Regions from separate parts of the Paenarthrobacter sp. TA1.8 genome, predicted to be linked through region 2. Evidence: riboswitches for the same ligand, from Rfam matches in the RefSeq annotation. Region 2 holds a riboswitch; each other region holds the start of a gene.
The links. Region 2 has a riboswitch for thiamine pyrophosphate ahead of thiO (glycine oxidase ThiO). Riboswitches for the same ligand answer to the same signal wherever they lie in the genome.
Positions count from the first base shown of each region.

Region 1 (7,717 bases), 1.0 Mb from region 2:
CCCAGATCCGGCGCGGAGCGGGATGCGGGAAGGTGAAGGAACTGCCTTGGACAGTGGCGTCGATGGTGTCGCCGGGCTGCACGGAACGGGCCCAATCCGCTGCGACGCCGTCGTGCATCGCGAAGTCCATGCTGAACGTACCATCCGCGGGGGAGGCGTTGACCAACGTGTAGGCGCGCTGGTGAGCCTTGCCGGAATCGTTGAACCAGAGCCGGATCCACATGGTGGGATGCAGGCCGCTGCGCTCCAGTAGTCCGCCGTCACGCACGTGCACGCGGAGGAAGTCCGGGGTGATCTCGTCCCGGCCCGTGACCTCCAGGGTGAAGTCCTTGGCGCCCATGACTTTGAGGACGACGCCTTCCCAATTGCGCTTCAAGCAACACTCCTTCACGAATGTCCACGATTTGTGAACGGGGCCAAAGCCATTTATCTTGAGCTAAAGTAAGCCTAACCTAAGCTCGAAAGTGGCCAGAGATTATGACGCCTGCCCCCACGCACCAACCCGCCCCGGCAGGCGGCCCCGGAACGTACCGCGATGAGTGGGGAATCCCGCACTTGTGGGCGGATTCCACCGATGAACTCGCCTTTCTCCAGGGTATGAATGCGGCCACGGACCGCTCGTGGCAGATCGAGCTGGAACGGTGGCGCTCGGAGGGCCGCGCAGCTGAGGTATTGGGTGCAGACGTGGTGGTCTGGGACCGGTTCGCCCGGCAAGCCCGGCTGGATGACACCGCGCGTCGCTGCTTTGAGAACCTCGACGCCGCCACTCAGCGCTGGTGCGGACAATACGTGGCGGGCATCAACCAGGCCCTGTCAGACGGCCGACGCGGAGGGCCCGAGTTCGAAGAATCCGGCAGCATCCCCGAGCCGTGGAATCCGTGGACCCCGCTCGGCGTGTTCCTGGTGCACCACATCCTGTTTTCCACCTTCCCCAACAAGCTGTTCCGGGCCCACGTCGCGCGGACACTCGGCGACGACGCCGTGAGCTTGTTCAGCATCGAAGCACCGGTTTGGTCAGGCAGCAACGCTTGGGCAGCGCATGGATCGACGACGGCCACTGCGCTTCCCTTGATTGCCGGCGACCCCCACCGCCTCGTGGAGCTGCCCGGCGTCTACCAGCAAATACGGCTCGCCTGCCCGGAGTTCGATGCGATCGGATTCGCGTTCCCGGGTGTTCCCGGCCTCCCCCATTTTGCCCATACGGGCAGCACCGCTTGGGCCATCACCAACGCCATGGCCGACTACCAGGACCTTTTCATCGAGGAGTTGCGCCGGGTCAGCGACTTCACGGGTGAGCGCATCGAGGCGCGCGGAGCGGAAGGCTGGGAACCCGCCGTCGTGAGTTCCGAAACCATCCGCGTCCGCGACGGTGAGGCTGTGTCCGTTGAGATTATCGAGACCGATCGGGGTCCGGTCATCTCGGAAACGCCCGACGGCGGCGCCCTCAGTTTGCGCTTCCCGGCCAGGGTTCAGGGGCGGCTGGGGTTCGAGGCCCTCCTGCCGTTGCTACGGAGCCAAAGCGTCTCCGAGGTGGAGGCTGCCTTCGATGCCTGGGTTGAGCCCGTTAACAGTGTGGTGGCCGCCGACGTTCACGGGTCTGTGAGGCACTTCGTTGCCGGGCTGGTCCCGCAGCGCAATCCGGCCAACCGGCGCCTGCCCGCTCCGGCCTTCTCCGCCCGTCATGAGTGGGAGGGCCAGTACGTGATCCTGCCTCGCACCGAGGTCCAGCAGTTTGCCGTGAGCGCGAATGACCGCGCGGCAGGAGGCGGTGACCAAGTGGCCATGGAGTTTGCACCTGCACATCGTGCCCGGCGCATCCGGGAATTGCTGGAACTGGCTCCCGGGCCTTTGTCCGTAGACAATATGCAGGCCATCCACACGGACACGCTACTGGGTCCGTGGCCGTTGTTCCGTTCGATGCTCTCCGGCCTGGACGTCCAGGATCTCTCCAAGGAGGCGAAGGATTTGCGGGTCCTCCTGTTGGACTGGGATGGCCTCATGGAAGCCGGCAGCCATCGCGCCGCCGTTTTCGCTGCGTGGCGTGGTGCGCTGGTCCAGCGCCTGGCGCGGCATTCCGCGCTTGCGCCCTTGAATGAGCCCACAGGCTACTCACCATTGTTCGGGCCGTGGTTGTCAGTGGCGTCGCGCGTCGGTTTTGCCCTTGAGACCCTGCTGGTCCGTGGCTCCGAGCTTGGCATCAGCGTCGGAGTGGAAGCTGCCGCGGCGCTCGAAGACGCCGCGTTGGAGGAATCCATGCTGAATGGTGCTGCCTGGGGCGACCGGCACAAGCTCCTGCCGGTGCATGTCCTCCCTGGCCCGCTCGCAACGTCGGCACCCACTGCCGACCTCAGTGGGGATACCGGGTGTGTACTGTGCACCGAGAGCCTCCCCGGCGTCGATGACCGTAGCTTCCGCGGGCCCGTGGCCCGCTACGTGTGGGACCTGGCCGATCGGCAGAACAGCCGCTGGATCGTGCCATTCGGCGCCTCCGGCGTGCCCGGTCACATGCACTTCGCCGACCAGCTCCCGCTCTGGACAGCCGGGGAACTCGCCCCGGTGGTCACTGATTGGTCGCTTCTGACCAACGACACGCCCTGACTCATTCCTGTTCCCGCATCAGTCCCACCCACAGCCCGCCCCACAGCCAGAAGGAAACCATGACCACCACCACCCAGGACTTTTCCGTCCGCACCACCGTCTACTCCGAAGACCTGGAAGGCTGGGGTGTGCTCCGCATTGTTCCGTTGGTTCCCATCGAGGACATCGACCTCATCTTCGAATGGGTGACCCAGCCCCGGGCAAAGTTCTGGGGAATGACGGAGAACTCCCGCGAAGAAGTCCTGGGGATCTACGAGTTCCTTGACTCCCTGGAAACCCACCACGCGTTCCTGGCCATCCTGGACGGGGAGCCTTTGGCCCTCTTCCAGACGTACGAGCCGCTGCACGATCCCGTCGGCGAGGCCTACCCCGCCCGCGAGGAAGACATCGGCATGCACCTGCTGCTGGCCCCGGCTACTCGGCCCATTCCGCATTTCACCCCGCGGCTGGGCACGTCGTTGATCAAGTACATGTTCTCCCTGCCGGGCAAGGACCGGATTGTGGTGGAGCCGGACTCCCGCAATGCCAAGGCCCTTCGTCGTCTGGAAGCGACGTGCTTCGAGCTGGGACCCATCATTCAGTTGGCGGAGAAGGAGGCCCAGCTAGGGTTCCTGACACGGGCGGGCTTTGATGAGATCCAGGAGCAGCGGGCCCGCTAGCGCCAGACGAAACTCCAGGTTCCCGCACCCACAGCCGCCAGCACTGCACCGGCTGCGATGACCAACCCGCCAAGGACCACCCACGCGTCCAGCAGTGAGTACGTGGATTCGCGTGCCCACGTCCGTGGCCCGCCGCCGAAGCCGCGCGCTTCCATGGTCACTGCCAGTCGGGATGCCCGCCGAACCGCCTGAACCAACAGACCGAAACTCTGGCCGAGCGTGGCCTTCAACCGCTGTAAGGGGCTGCCTTGGGAACCGACTCCGCGGGCACGGCGGGCCATTCCTATGGTTTGCCATTCCTCCGCCATGAGCCCTACAAGCCTCATCGCAGCTAACGATCCGAGGACAAAGCGGTGCGGCAGCTTGGCCTTCTGCGCCAGCGCATCGGCCAGGTCGGTGGGGTCGGTGCAGGTCATCAGCAGGATCGCCGGCAACGCGATCGCCAAACCGCGCAGCATGAAACCGAGCCCCAGCTCCAAGGAACCTTCGCTGATGGACCAGAGTCCGACGTCGAGCAGTACAGCGCCGCTGTCCGCCGCCACTATTGCAGTGCTCCAGCCGCCGATCGCTGCCGCAATGATCAGGGGCCAGGCCCGCAGCCACAAAAGCCTGATGGTGAGGCCGGCAAGCGGGAAGAGAGCCAGTTCCGCAAGGAGCGCCGTCGACGCAGAGACCCAGTCGATGGACAAGGCCAGCACCAGGGAAATCAGGAAGACCGACACGAACTTCGCCAAAGGGTTGGCGCGAGTCAGCAGGGCGTGGTTGCCGCGGATGTTCAGCGCATCCCTCACGCTGCACCCGCTTCCTGATGCGTTGCTCTGCCTTGCGGTATCGGACCGAGCCGTAGTTCGGTTCCGCCGAGTACAGCACTGAATTCCTGATCGTGGGTTACGGAGACCACCGCGGTTCCGGCGTCCAGCAACTCGGAAAGGAACGACGCCAGCTCGGCCCAGGTATTCGCGTCCTGGCCAAACGTTGGCTCGTCCAGAACAAGGACTTTGGGGTGCGCGGCCAGCACCGTGGCCACCGAGAGCCGGCGCTTTTCCCCGCCGGATAACGTATACGGATTGGCGTCGACGAGATGGGTGAGCCGCAACCGTTCCAGCAACTCGTCCACGCGCTCCTCGCCGTGGCCCAGATGCTTCGGACCAAACATCAACTCATCCAGGACCTTGCCCGTGACGAACTGATGTTCCGGCTCCTGGAACACCGTCCCGATGCGGGAAATCAGCTGGTCTGCTTTCCACTTGAACGGATCAATGCCCGCACCCTCGGAAAGTTCGACGGCGGCACTCACTTTGCCGTCCACGGGCGCCAAAAGGCCTGCCAACGTGAGCGCGAACGTGGACTTTCCGGCACCATTGGGACCCGTAATTGTCAGGGCTTGGCCTGCCCGGACCTGCGCACTGATGTCCGTTTGCACCGGAACAGGCGGGATGGTTTTGAAACCTTTGCGCCGTGGCTTTAGTCGGGAAACAGCAAGGTCCTGGGCTGCGAGGAGAAGCTGCGCGGCGTCTGGTTCTTTATGGCGGGTGCGGGTTTCCGGAACGTACCCCGGCACCCAGACGCCAGCCGACATCAGCAGGGTGCGGGCCTCGGAAAGGACCTGGTCGGGAGGGCCGTCCAAGAGGACGCCGCCGGCAGCATTCCCGGTCCCTGCGGCCGTGCTGGACCCTGCGACCGACCCTGGCTGCAAGACCACAATCCTGTCCACCAGGTCTTTCCACACGGACACGCGGTGTTCCACCACAACCAGCGTGGCGCCGGTCTTGTCCAGGCATCGCCCAACAGCATCACGAACCTCCAGCACCCCTGCAGGATCCAGGTTGGCCGTTGGTTCGTCCAACAGGATCAGCCCGGGCCGCATCGCCAAAATGCCCGCAAGCGCAAGGCGCTGCTTCTGACCGCCTGAGAGCGCCGCCGTCGGGTGATCCAACGCCAGACCTCCGCCGGCAGCGGTACGCAACCCGACGTCGTCGAGCGCTTCATGGACACGGGACCAAATCTCGTCCCGCGGCACGGCAAGGTTCTCTGCACCGAAGGCAACGTCGTCGCCAACCCTCGACAAAACCACCTGCGTCTCGGGGTCCTGCTGCATCAGTCCCGCGCGTCCACGCTGCTCGCGGGGCGCCACGCCGTCGATCAGCAGGGAGCCGGTCTCATCCGAGTCATCTTCCTCATCCCCCAGCACCCCGGCGAGGGCATGAAGGAGCGTGGATTTGCCGGCACCCGAAGGTCCGAGCAGCAGTACGCGCTCCCCGGGTTCGATCCGAAGGTCGAGGCCCTGAATGGCAGCTTGGGCACGGCCGGCATGCCGCCAACCCCAGCCCTCGGCTGAGATGGCGGCAGGCCTCACCGTGCCGCTTTGCGTGGCCGACATCAGCTGAAGACGGGCTCCGAAGCGGCCTTGCGCGAGGCGAAGGAACTCAGCACGCCGGTCTTGGCCAGGCCGCGTGTCGCCACCCAGGAGAGTGCGCCCGCGATGATTGCGCCGGAAATTGTGGTGAAGGTGATGTAGGCCAGCTTGTCGACGGCTTCATAGGCGATGTTCCAACCCCACGGGAGGAAGGAGTCGTTCAGGCCGCAGAAGAGGCCCGCGCCCGCACCGGCGAGGAGGGCAGTGGGCAGGTTGAACTTCTTGTACCGGAAGGCGGCAAAGATGAGTTCCGCGCCCAGGCCCTGCAGAACGCCGGAGATGAGCACGGTGGTGCCGTACTGCGAACCCATGATGAGTTCACCGGTGGCGGCAACAGTTTCGCAGAACAGGGCTGCACCCGGCTTGCGGATAATGAGCATGCCCAGAACCGCGGGGATCATCCAGCCGCCGGCAATCAGGCCGGTGAGAGGCGGATACGTCGCGTTCATGGGGATGGATACTAGTGCGGCGCCTTGGGACCATGCCCAGAAGATCACGCCGCCCGCGATGGCGATCAAGGCCGCCACAACGATGTCTACAACACGCCAGTTATAACTGGTCTTCTTCACGTTTACCGTGGTCATTTTCTGCCTCCTGAGGTTACAGGAGGGGAAAGTGCTCCCCGGAATCCGGCTGGCCTGCGCCGCCCGGATCCGGACACTCTGAGAAGCTCGACTCCCTTGCGCCGGTACTAACCGGATCAGGTTCGAGGGTCTGCGGCTGTCCGCACTCTCAGCGCCCTCGCGTCTCCTGCATCTCTGCAGAGTCCGACGGCGGCGCTCCCCTGTCGTTATTAAATCTGCCCTGATGGGCTGGTTCAGTTTACACCTGAGTCTGTGGCGGGTGTTGGTCTGTTGCCGGCAGGCGGTCACAATCGGCAGTGGTGGTGCGTTGCAGGGCTCCCCGGGGGTGCGTTGCGAGGGCTTCCGGGGGTGCGTTGCGAGGCCCACTCTGCACCCTTCCCCCACACCATTCCCTGCACACCAGGCCCCACAACAAGACGGGGGTGCGTTGCGAGGCCTGCTCTGCACGCTAACCCCACACCATTCCCTGCGCACCAGGCCCCACAACGAGACCTGAGAGAATGAACCAGCAGAATCCACCGCGGCAAAGGGGCACCTTCATGACCGACCTTCCCCAGCAAGACTTCCCCCTTCCCCCAGAAGTGCCCCAGCCGCGCCTGGCCGCGAGCATCATCCTCCTCCGTGACTCCCCGGGCGGACTCGAAGCCTTTGTCCAGCACAGGGTGAGCACCATGGACTTCGCCGCCGGCATGGTGGTCTTCCCCGGTGGACGGGTGGATGCCGCGGACGAGTCCGGCTGGGACTACCCCTCGGACCTGCTTCAACGCCACGCGGCGGACTGGCAGCAGAGCTCCATCTGCAGTGGCGCGGGCGAAGCCACGAAGAACGCCGGAACGGTGCTTTCCGCCGCAATCCGTGAAGTCAAGGAGGAAGCCGGGCTCAGCATCGACGCCTCTGACCTCCGCCCGTGGGCCAACTGGATCACACCGACAGACATGCCCAAGCGATTCGACACTTACTTTTATGTTGCCAAGCCCTCCCCGGGGGCCGAACCGCGGCACCAGACCACGGAAGCCTGGCAATCACTGTGGATGCCGGTAGCGGACATTCTTGCGGCGGAGGCCGCGGGCACCCTGAAGCTGATGCCGCCCACGTACTACCTGCTCAAAGAAATCGCCGGGTTCGCTACCGTGGATGCTCTTTGGTCGGCCGAACACGATGTTGTCCCGGTTCTGGCCCCTGTCGGCTCCATGGCTGCGTTCCTCAAGGAGCGGGAAAACCGCCGCTAGCGCTTGGAACGAGCTGGAGCCGGTTAGGCTGGGAGCATGAACCTCTTTTTCAAGCTGATCGGCGCCGGAGTAAGTCTCGGAGCAGGCTTCGTAGGTACCAAACTTGTCAACAAAGGGTGGGAAAAGGCCACGGGCAACAAGCCACCCTTGGGCAACGACGACATGGAATCGAGTCTTCGCTCCGCCCTGACTTTCGCGCTGATTTCAGCCTTCGTCAGCACACTCATCCAG
Region 1 is NZ_CP184287.1:4,380,676-4,388,392, forward strand. Features, by position in the region: gene ACNAOT_RS20410 (siderophore-interacting protein) at 1-376, opposite strand, end outside; gene ACNAOT_RS20415 (penicillin acylase family protein) at 478-2,598, shown strand; gene ACNAOT_RS20420 (GNAT family N-acetyltransferase) at 2,658-3,257, shown strand; gene ACNAOT_RS20425 (energy-coupling factor transporter transmembrane component T family protein) at 3,254-4,048, opposite strand; gene ACNAOT_RS20430 (ABC transporter ATP-binding protein) at 4,045-5,637, opposite strand; gene ACNAOT_RS20435 (ECF transporter S component) at 5,637-6,257, opposite strand; TPP riboswitch at 6,333-6,469, opposite strand; gene ACNAOT_RS20440 (NUDIX hydrolase) at 6,797-7,486, shown strand; gene ACNAOT_RS20445 (DUF4235 domain-containing protein) at 7,523-7,717, shown strand, end outside.
Region 1: another riboswitch for thiamine pyrophosphate. It lies ahead of ACNAOT_RS20435 (ECF transporter S component); the one in region 2 lies ahead of thiO (glycine oxidase ThiO).

Region 2 (7,717 bases):
TTGAAGCGCAGCTGCTTGGGCGTGGTTTGGCCGGAATGGCGCAGGTCAGCGCCCGGTACTGGCTTGAAACGGATGGAAACCTGGACCTCGATGTGGCCAGCGATCTGATCTATCGTTTAGCTTGGCGCGGAATCAGTCGTTTCCCCAAAGAGTCCTAGGCTACAAATAGAGGACTGACTTAACCCTTGATTGGCTTGGAGGCCTTGCTGTGGAAGTAAAGATCGGCATTCAGAATGTTGGCCGTGAGATCGTGCTCGAATCCTCTTTGGATGCCGATGCTGTTGCCAAGATCGTGGCCGAGGCCGTGACCAAGGGCTCCGAACTTCGCCTGACGGACGAGAAGGGCCGCCAGATCATCGTTCCGGGCAACGTCCTGGGCTACGTGGAGATCGGCGCGGAGGAAGTCCGCCGCGTAGGCTTCGGCGCCCTCTAGCCCAATCCCCGCGTCTCGTCGTCCGCTAAGGAGTTTTCATGCTTTCTCTCGTCGTGGTGGTTTTGGCCACCATTGCCACCGGATTCATCGTGTGGGCCAACGACAAGCGGCACGGCAAATACGGGATCGCGCTGCCGGCCGGCGTCTCAGCAGCTGTCGGCACGCTGAGCTGGATCGCTTTCATCAGCGCCGGATTGGGCTACCAGCCGGGCGCCATATGGATTCCGTGGGTCCTGCCCATTGTGCTCGGGACCGCCGCTGCGGTTGCCGTGGTGCTCTTCCTGGGCCGGACCCGAACGAAACACGACACTGCGGCGCTCACCAAGGCCCTGCGGCTTTAGGGCCTTAAGCCCGCGAGGTGGCAGTTAACACCAATGGCCAAGCTTGGGATTGGTGTTAACTGCCATCTCGGCTCTTTACGACGCCGGATACCGCTCAGGCTGCGCAGCTGCGCCTACCCTTGCGGCCGCATCGCTCACAGCGGTGGCAGCGGCAACGTCACGTTTGGTCACTTGGCCGCCCGCATCGTGGGATACGTAGCGGAGAAAAACCCTGTTGTAGCGCCACTCCAGATCCGGATGATGATTTTGATCCTCGGCGATCTCTCCAACCGCGGCGATGAGCGCTAGCGCGTCCGCCGCCGTCGAGGTTTTATATACAGTCACCAGGCCACCTTGGTACTTCCAGTCCGGAAGGTCCCCGAGGGCATCATTGATGGCTGCTTCAGTCAGTTGGTCTTCCGTGCCTGCCATGACTGCTCCTTCATCAGAGGAACTCTGCCCGGCCCTCCATCGCTGAGGATGCGAGCGCGTGCTCCCGCCGCGGGATCCGGCCCGCCTGCTTGGCCAGCCTACCGGCGATCACAGCGTGTTTGAAGGCCTCGCCCATCTGCACCGGGTTCTGCGCCCGCGTTACGGCGGTGGCAAGCAGGACGGCGTCGCAGCCCAGTTCCATGGCAAGGGCAGCATCGGAGGCCGTCCCGATCCCGGCATCCAGGACCACGGGTACGGAGGCCCGGGACACGATGAGCTCAATGTTGTGGGGGTTCAGGATGCCAAGGCCGGTCCCGATGGGCGATCCCAAGGGCATCACGGCTGTTGCACCCAGGTTCTCGACCCTGAGCGCGAGTACGGGATCGTCATTGGTGTAAGCGAATACCTTGAAGCCTCGGTTCACCAGCTGCTCCGTTGCATCCACCAGTTCCACGGCGTCTGGAAGGAGCGTGTGTTCGTCCGCGATGACTTCCAGCTTCACCCAATCGGTCTCAAGTGCTTCCCGGGCCAGTTCAGCAGTCATTACGGCGTCCTTGGCCGTGAAACAACCAGCAGTATTGGGCAGCACGCGGATGTCATGGTCCACCAGCAGCTGAAACAGCGAGCCCGTTTCGGCGGGCGAATAGCGACGCATCGCCACCGTGGTGAGCTCGGTCCCCGAAGCGAGGAGCGCTGCTCCCAAGCCATCGAGGCTCGGCGCGCCTCCGGTACCCATGATGAGGCGGGAACCGAATTCGACGCCGTCGATCACCAGTGCGTCGGTGCGAACGTCAACGTTTGCTGTTGTCATGATTAGCCTCCCTGGACTGCTGTTACGAGTTCAAGTTCGTCTCCGTCGGAGAGCGCTGTCACGGCCCATTGGCTGCGCGGCACCACCTCGGAATTGCGTGCGACAGCGACTCCCAGCTTGCCGCCGTCGGCCGCTTGTCCGCGAGGGTCCAAGGCGCGACCGGTGACGGCGGTGACGAGGGTACTGACGGATGCGCCGTCAGAGACTGCGTGGTCGGTTCCGTTCACTGTGATGTTCATGCTGTTTCCTTGGTGGTGGTTCGTGCTGCTGGTGTGAGTGTTCGGGCAACAGGGGCGTTGCCCACGAAACGATGGGGCAGGAAGGGGGCCCACCGGGAGTCCGTGGAGCCTTTGAGGAGTTCCCCCACGATCTTGGCGGCCACCGGAGTCAGGAGGACTCCGTGGCGGAAGAATCCTGTGGCAATCACCAGGCCGTCGATGCCACCGTTGGAAACACCGACCCGTCCGAGCAGTGGAGCGTTGTCCGGAGTTCCGGGCCGGGCGCGGGCGGTTGCTTCAAGGAGTTCCAGTTCAGCCACTGCGGGGACCAATACTTGGGCGTCCCTCAGCAATTGGTAAACGCCACCCGCCGAGACCGCGTTGGAAGAGGCTGACAACCCGTCTTCGCGTTGCGTGGCTCCAATCACCACAGTTCCGTCGTCCCGGGGCACGATGTAAACCGGCACCCCGCGAACCATCCCGCGAATCGTTGATGTGACCAAGGGCCGCAGGTGATCGGGGACGCGAAGCCGGAGGATGTCCCCGTAGACCGGCCTTACGGGAAGCCTGAGGCCTTCAGGGAGACCGGAGAGTTGGGACGCCCCGAGCCCGTTGGCCACCACCGTTTCTCCGGCGTGAACGGTGACTCCTGAGTCCAGCGCCACGCCTGTGACACGCCCGCCTTCCCACAGCAAACCGCGCGCCCTGGAAGCAATGGCGAATCCGTCATCGGCTCCCGACACCCAGGAACTGTCATTGGGCGAATGGGCTGCCAGTCCTGCCAGGAGGCATGCCGCGAGTTTCCTTGGATCGACTTGGTGGTCGGCAGGTATATCGAAAGCACAGGAGATCTGCGGGCTGAGGAGCGGCTCCCGTTGCCTCGCGTCCCGCAGAGCGATAGGTTCGACTTCCAGGCCAGCCGCAAGCTGGACCGACCTTAAGTCCGCGAGCGCCCGGCGGTCGGCTGCGTCGGCACCCACGGCGAGGGTCGGCGTCGTGCGATATCCGTTGTCCTCCGCGCCTTGATGCAGGCCGTCCACGAAGGAGGGCCAGAGCTGGGAAGACTCAAGCATTAACTCAAGAAGGTCTTCTTCCTGGTAATGGAGTTCGCTGACGGGTGCAAGCATGCCTGCCGCTGCGAAGGACGCGCCGGAAGCGGGAGCGGGGTCGATCAGCGCAACTGAACGGCCCAATCGCCGGGCTTCGTGAGCGATGCCGAGGCCGATGACGCCACCACCAATGACGGCAACGTCTGCCTGGAGGCGGGTATGGCGGGAATCTGCCATTCGTTTCCTTCCCTACGCCGGTACTAGCCGGATCAGGTCAAGCGGTCGGCGCTGAAGCCCTCTCAGCCGGACAGTCATATGACGAATGTCGCGGCTCCCGCAGTACGAGCCCAGTTTAGAGGAACTACTCTGGTTCCCATGACTCAGCCTGACGCTCTTGCCTCCGCCCGCCTTTACCTGTGCACCGATGCCCGTAAGGAGCAGGGCGATTTTGAGGACTTTGTGGACGCCGCTTTCGAAGGCGGCGTGGACATCATCCAACTCCGCGACAAGACGCTGGAAGCTGCCGAGGAACTGGAGATGTTGGCCGTCCTGCGGAGCGTCGCACAACGGCACGGACGGCTTTGGGCGGTCAACGACCGGGCCGATGTTGCCAGCATTTCAGGGGCTCCCGTGTTCCACATCGGGCAAAAGGACCTGCCCCTGACTGCAGCCCGGACCCTCCTGCCGAACGCCACCGGCATCGGCCTCTCCACCCACACAACCGAACAAATCGATGCCGCTGTGGCCACCTCCCAAGGGCCCCTGGGACTGGACTATTTCTGCGTGGGTCCGGTCTGGGCAACACCCACCAAACCCGGTCGCGCTGCTGTCGGTTTGGACCTGGTCACATATGCCGCAGAAGCGGTCAAGCGCTCGGGCGACGGTGTGACCCTCCCATGGTTCGCCATTGGTGGCATCGATCTCAGCAACGTTGAACAGGTTGTGAAAGCGGGCGCCGGCCGGATCGTGGTGGTCCGCGCCATCACAGCGGCACCGGACCCGACGGCGGCGGCCAAGTCGCTGCTGGAAGCCTTGGATTCCGTCTAGGGAAGCCGGAGGTTCCGCGCGATCCGCGGGCTAGGCGGTCAGGCCGAGGCCAGTCATCCGGCGGGCGTGCTTTTCGGCGAGCTCCGTCGTCAGCCTTTTCGCCGCGGCACGCGCGTCCCCGCCGCTTTTCAGCATCGGCCCCAGCAGGGGGTGTTCCATGCCCACGCGTTGCGCCTGCGTCAGCGCTTCCCCCACCAAGCGGCGGCCCCACAGCGCCAATCGCGAAGCGAGGCGCGGGTCATCTGCCAAGGCCCGCCTGAGCAGGACGCGAAGGACTTCCGTGGCCTGATCGGGTGAAGCAACGCGCTCAACGAAATGCTGCGTTGTCGGGTCGAGGAACATCGAGACAGCCCTATAGAAATCCGATGACACAGTATCGATGACATAGGCCTTCATCACGGATTCGAACCAGTCCCCCGGCTTGGTGCGCTCGTGGAAGTGATCGAAGGAGCGCTGAAACGGCAGCATGGCACGTTCGGGATCCAGACCCATCTCCGACAGGCGGTCGTTGAGGAGGGCGAAGTTTCCGTAGGCCCCCACTGCGATCTTCGCGAGCACGGACCTGTCGTGAAGCGTGGGTGCATAGCGGGAATCCAGGGAGAGCCGCCCGAAGGCGGACAGTTCGCCATACGCCATGGCTCCAAGCAACTCCGCTGAGAGTTGCCCGGCATAGGCTGCGGCGTCCGGGGAAGTGCCCATGATCCAAGACTATCGGCCCATTTCGGGCTAACCTGATTTTCGTGTCACATCATCGGATTGCGCCCAACGTCGACGACTCGTCGGACCAGCTCGCCTCGGCCCTCGCCGCCCTGAGGACGGAGCTGGAACTCCCCGGCGAATACCCGGCAGAAGCTGTGGACGAGGCCCGGGAAGCGGTGGAGGCCCTTGAGCTGCCAGCCCAGGACCTGCGGGATATCCCTTTTGTGACCATCGACCCCGCGACGTCCACCGACCTGGACCAGGCTCTGTTCATTGAAAGGGCCGGTGATGGGTACAAGGTCCTCTATGCCATCGCCGATGTGCCTTCCTTCGTGGCTCCCGGCGGCGCGCTGGATACCGAAACGCGTCAACGCGGGCAGACGTTCTACGCCCCTGACGGGCGGATCCCGCTGCATCCGGAGGTCATCAGTGAGAACGCGGGAAGCCTGCTGGCCGACCAGGATTGCAGCGCGTTCGTTTGGGATTTCGACCTGGACGGGAAAGCTGAAATTTTGGCCGTCACCGTTGCCCGTGCGACTGTGCGCAGCAGGGCAAAGCTGAGCTACAAGGGCGCACAACAGCAGATCGACGACGGTACTGCCCCGCCGGTTCTCCAGCTACTCAAAGAAGTGGGACTGAAGCGCGTTGAACTGGAACGTCAACGCGGCGGCGCAAGCCTCAACATGCCGGAACAGGAAATAGTCCAGGCGACTGACGGCGGCGGGTACAGAATCGCAGCGGCACCGTCCCTGCCGGTTGAGGATTGGAACGCGCAGATCTCCCTCATGACCGGCATGGCCGCCGCGCAGATGATGCTCGATGGAAAAGTGGGCATCCTGCGCACCATGCCCGCACCTGATGATCGGTCACTGCTCCATTTCAAGCGGCAGACCACTGCCCTCGGCAAACCCTGGGACGGAGAGGTCAGCTACGGCGAATACCTGCGGACCCTGGATGCATCCGATCCCAAACAGCTGGCCATCCTGCATTCAGCCGGAACGTTGTTCCGCGGTGCAGGCTACACGCCCTTTGACGGTGATGTTCCGGCCAATGTGATCCAAGCAGCTATCGGGGCTCCCTATGCCCACACCACAGCACCCTTGCGGCGCCTCATTGATCGCTTTGTCCTGGTGATCTGCGAAGCCCTCAGCAATAACCAGGACATTCCGGCGTGGGCGCGTGAAGCCCTCCCGTCGTTACCCGAGATCATGGCATCCTCTGATCAGTTGGCCGGACGCCTTGAGCGGGCGGCATTGGACACAGTGGAAGCGGCTCTCGTTGCCAACCACATCGGCCAGGAATTCGAGGCTGTTGTCATTTCCGGGTCCAAACCCTCCAACGGAGCCGCCCGTGGAAACGGCAACGGCAATGGAAACGGCAACGGACCCTTTGGCGTCGTGCAAATCGCGGAACCCGCTGTCACGGCCCGGTGCGACGGAGAAATGGAGTCCGGAACCAAGGTTCGGGTGCGCCTGCTGAAGGCTGATATCGCCAGCCGGGAGATCCGATTCCAGTTGCTGCCCTGAAGCCGCTCATCCGGCGATCCGGGCTTTCCGGCCCCCAGAGGATAGACTGGGCTTGTAGTAATGGATGCCCGGTCGTTGATTCAGTTAATTTTTGAACTCAACAAGCCCGCCCCTACGCGATCTTGAGATGTACCAACTGGTCACCAGTGCCAGTACTTAGATAGCCCGCGATCGGCTTCCACTGGACTTGCTTGCGCGCCCGTTCGTGCTCCGGTACGGCTCCGCCGCCGCCGTTGAGCATGCAGCGCCAATGCCCAAATGAATAAGGAAACTCCCTGTGAGTGAATTGCATACCCACGAAGTCCTGACGGACTCCACCGGAACCGAATCAATCGAACCCGAGGAAACGATCATCTCGGATGAGACGCCCCACGAGATCGAAGAGAAGTCGTTCGCTGATTTTAACGTGCGCGCCGACATCGTTGAGTCCTTGGCCGACGCTGGCATCACGCACCCCTTCCCCATCCAGGCCATGACCCTGCCGGTCGCCTTGAGCGGCCACGACATCATCGGCCAGGCCAAGACGGGAACCGGAAAGACGCTTGGGTTCGGCATTCCCGCCCTCCAGCGCGTAGCCGGCCGCGACGACGCCGGTTACGAAAAGCTTGCTGTCCCGGGCGCACCCCAGGCCCTGGTTATCGTCCCCACCCGTGAACTCGCGGTGCAGGTTGCCAACGATCTCCAGACCGCGTCGCGCAAGCGCAACGCGCGCATCGCCACCATCTACGGCGGCCGTGCGTACGAGCCGCAGGTTGATGCCCTGCAGAAGGGCGTCGAAATCGTAGTGGGCACGCCCGGCCGGCTGATCGATCTCTACAAGCAGAAGCACCTCAGCCTCAAGAACGTCAAGATGGTCATCCTTGACGAAGCCGATGAAATGCTGGACCTCGGCTTCCTGCCCGACGTCGAAACGCTGATCGCCGGCACCCCCGCCGTTCGGCAGACGCTTCTCTTCTCGGCAACGATGCCCGGCCCCGTCATCGCCATGGCCCGCCGCTACATGACACAGCCCACCCACATCCGTGCGGCTGACCCGAATGATGAAGGCCTCACCAAGCGCGACATCCGCCAGCTCATCTACCGTGCCCACAGCATGGACAAGACCGAGGTTGTGGCCCGCATCCTGCAGGCCCGCGGACGTGGCCGCACCATCATCTTCACCAAGACCAAGCGCACCGCCGC
Region 2 is NZ_CP184287.1:3,355,029-3,362,745, forward strand. Features, by position in the region: gene ACNAOT_RS15540 (TetR/AcrR family transcriptional regulator) at 1-158, shown strand, start outside; gene ACNAOT_RS15545 (DUF3107 domain-containing protein) at 209-433, shown strand; gene ACNAOT_RS15550 (hypothetical protein) at 472-774, shown strand; gene ACNAOT_RS15555 (4a-hydroxytetrahydrobiopterin dehydratase) at 850-1,185, opposite strand; gene ACNAOT_RS15560 (thiazole synthase) at 1,199-1,996, opposite strand; gene thiS (sulfur carrier protein ThiS) at 1,999-2,235, opposite strand; gene thiO (glycine oxidase ThiO) at 2,232-3,500, opposite strand; TPP riboswitch at 3,493-3,611, opposite strand; gene thiE (thiamine phosphate synthase) at 3,639-4,310, shown strand; gene ACNAOT_RS15580 (ferritin-like fold-containing protein) at 4,341-5,009, opposite strand; gene ACNAOT_RS15585 (RNB domain-containing ribonuclease) at 5,051-6,535, shown strand; gene ACNAOT_RS15590 (DEAD/DEAH box helicase) at 6,813-7,717, shown strand, end outside.

Region 3 (7,717 bases), 630 kb from region 2:
AGGCATACTGCCGACTTCTGTCAACGCCTGCGGGTTTTGACAATATTTGCTCCACTGGGCGCCGGATGTGGCGGCGTCGCTGGGGCAGGAGTGTTGCCACATATGGATAATGACCAGGTTGTAGCCGTTAATGACGAGGCAGCTCCCGCGGAAACTGCGGAAGCGCCCAAGAAAGCCACCAGGACCCGGCGCAAGGCAGCGCCCAAAGTCGCCGCTGACGTAGAGGCACCTGCGGCCGAGGCCCCCGCCTCGGAAGCCGCCCCTGAGGCCGCCGCAGCACCAGTGCGTCGCACGCGTTCCCGCAAGAAGGCAGAGCCCGCCGAAACCCTGCCCGGTTTGGACGACGAAGCCACTGCTGTGGGCGAAGACGCCGCTGCCGCCCCGGCAGCTGCCGAAGCCAAGCCCGAAGCGGCCGCTGAGCCGGCCCCCGAAAAGCCGGTCCGTCGTCGTCGTGTTACCAAGCCCAAAACTGAAGCCGTAGAGGCACCGGTTGCCGCGGAAGCCGCGCAGGAAACCACGACGCCGGAAAAAGGCTCCCAGCCGGAAGTACCGGTCGCTGAGGTAGCCGCCGATGTTGCTGCCCAAAACCCGGAAGCGGAAGCCGCCGCGGAGGAAGCTGCCGAAGAAGCTGCCTCTGCTGCGTCCACCTCCCTGTTCATGGAGCCGGTTTCCATCACCTCCATGATCTTCCAGGCCCCGGACCTCACCACAGTTCCCCGCGTCGCCGCGGTGGAGGAGAAGGCTGAGGAGCCCGAAGAGGAAACCGAAACTACCGCTGAAGGCGAGCTGGAAGACGCAGGTAGTCGCCGGCGTCGCAGGAGCCGCGGCCGCCGTGGCCGCCGTGGAAACGAGCGGGACGAGAACGAGGCCGAGGACGGCACCGAGTCCGAGGACGAGGAAGCGCCGGTAGTAGAAGCCCTCGAAGAAGGTGTCACGTCTCGGCGCAGGCGTCGTCGCCGCCGTGGAGACCAGGATCTTGAACTGACCGGCGGCTCGGATGATGACCCGCCCAACACAGTCACCCGTGTCCGCGCGCCGCGCCCCATCACGGAGACAGCACCCTCCAACCGCGTTACCGGCGTCAAGGGCTCCACCAGGCTGGAGGCCAAGAAGCAGCGCCGACGCGAGTCCCGTGAAACCGGACGCCGCCGCCAGGTCATCACCGAGGCTGAGTTCCTTGCCCGCCGCGAGTCGGTGGACCGCCAGATGATCGTCCGCCAGCGCGACGACAGAATACAGATTGGTGTCCTGGAAGACGGCGTGCTTGCTGAGCACTTCGTGTCCAAGACCCAGCAGGACTCCCTGATCGGCAACGTGTACTTGGGCAAGGTCCAGAACGTGCTGCCGTCCATGGAAGCTGCGTTCGTGGACATCGGACGGGGCCGTAACGCGGTCCTGTACGCCGGTGAAGTCAACTGGGACGCAGTCAACCTTGAAGGCCAGCCGCGCCGGATCGAGAACGCCCTGAAGTCCGGCGACTCCGTCCTGGTCCAGGTCACCAAGGACCCCGTGGGACACAAGGGTGCCCGCCTTACCAGCCAGATCTCCTTGCCGGGCCGCTACCTGGTGTACGTACCCGGTGGTTCCATGACCGGCATCTCACGCAAGCTGCCCGACGTCGAGCGCAACCGCCTCAAGCGCATCCTGAAGGACCGCCTGCCGGAGAACGCCGGTGTCATTGTTCGGACAGCAGCCGAGGGCGCTTCGGAGGAAGAGCTCACCCACGACATCAACCGTCTGCGTGCGCAGTGGGAAGGCATTGAAGGACAGGCCTCGTCCACCAAGGTCCTGGCTCCGGAACTGCTCTACGGCGAACCTGACCTCACCATCAAGGTGGTCCGTGACGTCTTCAACGAGGACTTCTCCAAACTGATCGTCTCCGGCGACGACGCCTGGGACACCATCGAGGCTTACGTGACATACGTTGCCCCTGATCTGGTGGGCCGCCTCGAAAAGTGGACCAAGGATCAGGACATCTTCGCCGCCTGGCGCATTGATGAGCAGATCCACAAGGCCCTGGAGCGGAAGGTCTTCCTGCCGTCCGGCGGTTCGTTGGTCATCGACCGCACCGAGGCCATGACTGTGGTGGACGTCAACACCGGCAAGTTCACCGGCAGTGGCGGAAACCTTGAAGAAACCGTCACCAAGAACAACCTGGAAGCGGCCGAGGAAGTTGTTCGCCAGCTTCGTCTGCGCGATATCGGCGGCATTATCGTCATTGACTTCATTGACATGGTCCTTGAATCCAACCGCGACCTCGTCCTCCGCCGCATGGTGGAGTGCCTCGGCCGGGACCGCACCAAGCACCAGGTGGCCGAAGTAACGTCGCTGGGCCTGGTCCAGATGACGCGCAAGCGCATGGGTACCGGCCTCCTTGAGGTCTTCGGTGAGCAGTGCGAGCACTGCGCTGGCCGAGGTGTCGTCACGCACGACGAGCCCGTTGAGCACCGACGCGCCAACGTGGTGGCTGCTGAACATCACCGCCCGCATACGGAAGCGCAGCAGCCTGCTGCGCGGACCGAACGCAAACGCCGCCGCGGCAAGGGCGGGGGACCGGCTGTTGCCGAAGCTCCCGCGCAGGTCCACACCACCACGTCCGCCCCGGCCGCAGCATCCACCACGGCTGAACCGCAGGATCCTGCCCGGATAGCCAAAGCCGAGGCAACCAGGGCCGCCCTGGCGACGATTGCCGCTGCAGCGCACGCCGCACACCTGCACGACGACGAAGTTCACCGTGCAGAGGAGGAAGCGCGGGCGGCAGGCCGGCACGAGCCGGACGCAAGCCCTACAGCCGGCACCGCCGCCAGTAGTGAAGCAGGCAGCGGCGAAGCAGGGACTTCAGCCCGCGATGCTGCAAGCAGGGAAGCAGCAGTCCAGGAAGCAAGATCTACTCCCGTGCTGCGCTTCGGCGGGGAAGAAGTTGCCTTGCCGTTCGTTGAGCACCACGAGGAACCGCAGGCAGCCAAGCCTGCCATGAGCCTGGATCTGCTGGCCGAAGCGTTTTCGCACCTCGGTGCGGCTCCGGCACCCGAGCAGGAAGCCGCTCCGATTTCAGCCCCGAAGGCTGCTTCTCCGGCACGGACTGCCGAGGAAGATCCGGAGGCTGCTTCAGCCTCGCGTGGTCGTCGTGGTCGCCGTAACCGGAGCGCCAGCAGGGCCCAGGGCGCGGCCAATGAAACCAGCGTTGAACACCATGAGGCGACAGCGTCGGCCACCCGGGGTTCGGCCCATGAGGCCAAGGCGCCTGTGGAACCGGCCAAGAAGGCACCAAAGGATGAGCCCATCATCCTCGGCGTTGGAGTTCCTGCTTCCGAGCTCTAATCGCGGCGAATAAGTTGAAGAGGGCCCTGCGCTAACTGCCAAACGGCGGGTAGCGCGGGGTCCTTTTGCGTCCGCTCTGCAAGCCACGCACAGGCTGCGTTCAGAGTCACATCCGGGCGTCGGTGTGGCCCGGTTCCCGCGGCGCGTTGCTTCCCGGCTACGCTTGGGGACTGACACGGGGTGCCGGGCGTTGGGCCAGGCTGAGATCCAAACCCGTTGAACCTGTCCGGTTAGCACCGGCGAAGGGATGTCTCATGACTGCATCATCATATTCATCGGTGTACCCCCTCGACGCTCCGGCTTCGGGCCGTCCAACCCCGCGCATTCTGAGCATTGCCGGCTCGGACCCTTCAGGTGGTGCCGGAATCCAGGCGGACCTGAAGAGCATCGCCGCTTTTGGCGGGTATGGCATGGCTGCCATCACGGCCCTCACCGCGCAAAACACCAGGGAGGTCAGTGCCGTCCACGTCCCTCCCGCGCACTTCCTGCGTCAGCAACTGGAAGCCATTAGTGCCGACATCACCATTGACGCCGTCAAGATCGGAATGCTCGGCGACGCAGCCGTCATCAACCAGGTCCGGGGCTGGCTCGAAGAGGTGAGTCCCGCCGTCGTGGTCCTTGATCCGGTGATGGTGGCCACCAGCGGTGACCGGCTGCTGCGGGAGTCTGCTGAGAAGGCATTGCGCTCGCTGCTGCCTTTGGCCCACCTCATTACGCCGAACCTTCCTGAACTGGCCATGTTGCTGGGGGAGCCCGAGGCAACTGACTGGGCTTCGGCGCTGGACCAGGGCAAACGGCTGGCAGCGGAGTACGGAAACACGGTCCTGGTCAAAGGTGGCCACCTGCCAGGGCCGGAGTGCCCGGACGCGCTGGTGAACACGAGCGGGCTGCTGTCCCAGGACGTGGTCGAAGTGGCAGGTCCCCGGGTTGCAACGCGGAATAGCCACGGTACCGGGTGCTCTCTGTCTTCCGCCTTGGCCACAGTCCAGGCACGAACCGGTGACTGGGAAGTTTCATTGCGGGAAGTCAAGCCGTGGTTGCTAGGGGCATTGCAGGCCTCTGACAGCCTGCACGTGGGTCAAGGCAACGGGCCCGTGAACCACTTCCACCACTTCCAGCAGGCATCCACGCCGGGCGCTTTCGCTGCGGCGATGTGGAACGAAGCCGTCCCCGAACTCGAAGCGATTTACGGGCTCCCGTTTATTCAAGGACTTCAATCCGGCGAGCTGCCGGAACGTGACTTCAATTACTACCTTGCCCAGGACGCCATCTATCTCAATGGGTATTCGAGGGTCCTGGCACGTGCGGGCGCCTTGGCGCCCACGGAGGAAGAACAACTGTTCTGGGCAAAGGCATCACAGCAGTGCCTGGAGGTTGAATCGGAGTTGCACAGGAACTGGTTGAGCACGCGCGAAGCCTCCACGGCAACCGGACCGGTTACCAAGTCCTACGTGGACCATTTACTGGCAACATCCGCCGCCGGCAGCTACGCCGTGGTGCTGGCGGCGATCCTGCCCTGTTATTGGTTGTACGCGGAGGTGGGGCAGCAGCTTCATACGGCATACGTAGACGCCGGCGCGCCGGCGGACCACGCATATGCGGACTGGTTGAAGACCTATGCCGACGAGGATTTCGCGGCGGCAACGCGGAAAGCGATCAACTTCACTGCTGCCGCGGCCGTCGCGGCTTCTGGCACGGAGCGGACTGCGATGATGGATGCTTTCACTCAGTCCTGCCGCTACGAGACGGCGTTTTTCGATGCTCCCAGGCTGTTTGCCCAGGCTTCGTTCACGTGCGCTGAGTAGCTTTCCGGGCACGCACTTGAGGCCAATTGCGGCGACACGTCCGCGCGTCGCTGGCCGGATCGCGTTAATCTCGCTCAAACCCTGTAGGCTGTATGGGCACGGTGCCGGGAGAGTCCGTTACAACTGGTGATGCAAGTCACGAGGTAGCCTCCGGACCCGGCCTCATTTGCAGCTGAAGGTCAAACTAGCGTAATCTTGATCTTCGGTGCTTACGCCAACACTTGGGTTATGCCCCTTGGAATTGTTCATGGGATGACTCGCGGACTTCGATTCAGAAGTCCACGGCGTTGAGGCACAGCGCGAACCAGGGCTGATTCCGGTTCAAGGTTCCGCACGCAAATTTTGTAATAAACGTCGAGAGAAGTGAGTACCCAAGTGGTGTACGCGATTGTCCGCGCAGGCGGCCGCCAAGAAAAAGTTTCCGTTGGAGACTACGTAACGCTGAACCGCGTCCCCGGTGGAGCCGGTAGCACGCTTGAGCTGCCCGCATTGCTCCTGGTTGACGGCGAGAAGGTCACCTCCGCAGCTGCGGAACTGGCCAACGTCAAGGTCACGGCTGAGATCCTCGAGGACCTCCGTGGTCCGAAGATCGTCATCCAGAAGTTCAAGAACAAGACCGGCTACCGGAAGCGTCAGGGTCACCGTCAGGAACTGACCAAGATCAAGATCACCAGCATCGCGTAACTTTCGTTACCCGCTGTTCAGGTTTTTCAGTTTCCCCAGAAATTTAGAGGCAGGCATTTCACATGGCACACAAAAAAGGCGCGAGTTCCACTCGCAACGGTCGTGACTCCAACGCTCAGTACCTGGGCGTCAAGCGTTTCGGTGGTCAGGTAGTTTCCGCTGGCGAGATCATCGTTCGCCAGCGTGGAACCCACTTCCACCCCGGTGCAGGCGTCGGTCGCGGTGGCGACGACACCCTGTTCGCACTGCAGGCCGGTGCGGTTGAGTTTGGTACTCGCCGCGGCCGTCGCGTAGTGAACATTGTTGCTGCTGCAGCTGCAGAGTAACTACAAGTTCTGAACCGGTGGAGCGGGCCAAACGGCCCGCTCCACCGTTCTTTTAACCGCATTACAATCGACTAGGGCGCTTTAGCGCACTGGTTTTTGCAACAACGCTGGGAACAGCAACAAGCGCTGTAAGACAGCAACTGAGGAGATTCACGTGGCGAGCTTTGTAGACCGGGTAGTCCTGCACGTATCCGGCGGAACCGGCGGCCACGGCTGTGTCTCTGTCAAGCGGGAAAAGTTCAAGCCGCTCGGCGGCCCCGACGGCGGCAACGGCGGCAACGGCGGCGATGTCATCCTGCGCGTATCCGCCCAGACCACAACCCTGCTTGATTACCACCACGCTCCCCACCGCCACGCCACCAACGGTGGCCCCGGCATGGGTGACTGGCGTGGCGGCAAGAACGGTGAAACCCTGATTCTTCCCGTGCCCGATGGCACCGTGGTCAAGACCAAGGACGGCGACGTTCTGGCCGACCTCGTCGGCGAGGGTGCTGAGTACATTGCAGCTGCCGGCGGCCAGGGCGGCCTCGGCAACGCATCCCTTTCATCGCAGAAGCGTCGGGCTCCGGGCTTTGCCCTGCTTGGTATCGAAGGTGAATCCAGCGATATCGTCCTGGAACTGAAGTCCATCGCAGATATCGCCCTTGTTGGTTTCCCTTCTGCCGGTAAGTCGAGCCTCATTGCAGCCATGTCTGCTGCCCGGCCCAAGATTGCCGACTACCCGTTTACTACCCTCATTCCCAACCTCGGCGTGGTGCAGGCCGGCGATGTCCGCTTCACTATCGCCGACGTTCCCGGCCTGATCGAGGGCGCCAGCGAAGGCAAGGGCCTGGGCCACAACTTCCTGCGTCACGTAGAGCGTTGTGCTGCACTGGTTCACGTCCTTGATTGCGGAACCCTTGAATCTGACCGGGATCCCCTGTCCGACCTCGCCATCATCGAGGCCGAACTTGAGAAGTATGCAGTTGACATGAGCTACGCCGGTGTTGACGGTGAAGTGGTGCCCCTTAACGAGCGCCCGAAGCTGGTAGTCCTCAACAAGGTGGATCTTCCTGACGGCAAGGACATGGCCGAGTTCGTCCGTCCTGACCTCGAAGCGCGTGGCTACCGCGTTTTTGAGGTATCTGCAACGAGCCACGAGGGTTTGCGTCAGCTCGGCTTTGCCATGGCTGAGATCGTCCAGGCAGCCCGTGACGCCGTTCAGGCCACGCCTCCCAAGGTGACTGCTCCCGTCCTCAGGCCGCGCGCCGTCAACGAGTCCGGCTTCAAGATCCGCCGCGAGGAGAAAAACCTCGAGCCGCTGTTCCGCGTCCTGGGCGAAAAGCCCGTGCGCTGGGTCAAGCAAACCGACTTCACCAACGAGGAAGCGATTGGCTACCTCGCCGACCGCCTCGCCAAGCTCGGTGTTGAAACCGAGCTCTTCAAGGTTGGCGCCAAGCCCGGCGACACCGTGGTTATCGGTGAAGACGATGGCGTGGTGTTCGATTGGGAGCCCACCATGATGGCAGGCGCCGAGCTCCTGGCGACGCCCCGCGGAACCGACATTCGAGTCGCGGACATCGGCGACCGCCCCACGCGTTC
Region 3 is NZ_CP184287.1:2,721,261-2,728,977, reverse strand. Features, by position in the region: gene ACNAOT_RS12585 (Rne/Rng family ribonuclease) at 103-3,321, shown strand; TPP riboswitch at 3,488-3,586, shown strand; gene thiD (bifunctional hydroxymethylpyrimidine kinase/phosphomethylpyrimidine kinase) at 3,576-5,126, shown strand; gene rplU (50S ribosomal protein L21) at 5,502-5,810, shown strand; gene rpmA (50S ribosomal protein L27) at 5,873-6,136, shown strand; gene obgE (GTPase ObgE) at 6,291-7,717, shown strand, end outside.
Region 3: another riboswitch for thiamine pyrophosphate. It lies ahead of thiD (bifunctional hydroxymethylpyrimidine kinase/phosphomethylpyrimidine kinase); the one in region 2 lies ahead of thiO (glycine oxidase ThiO).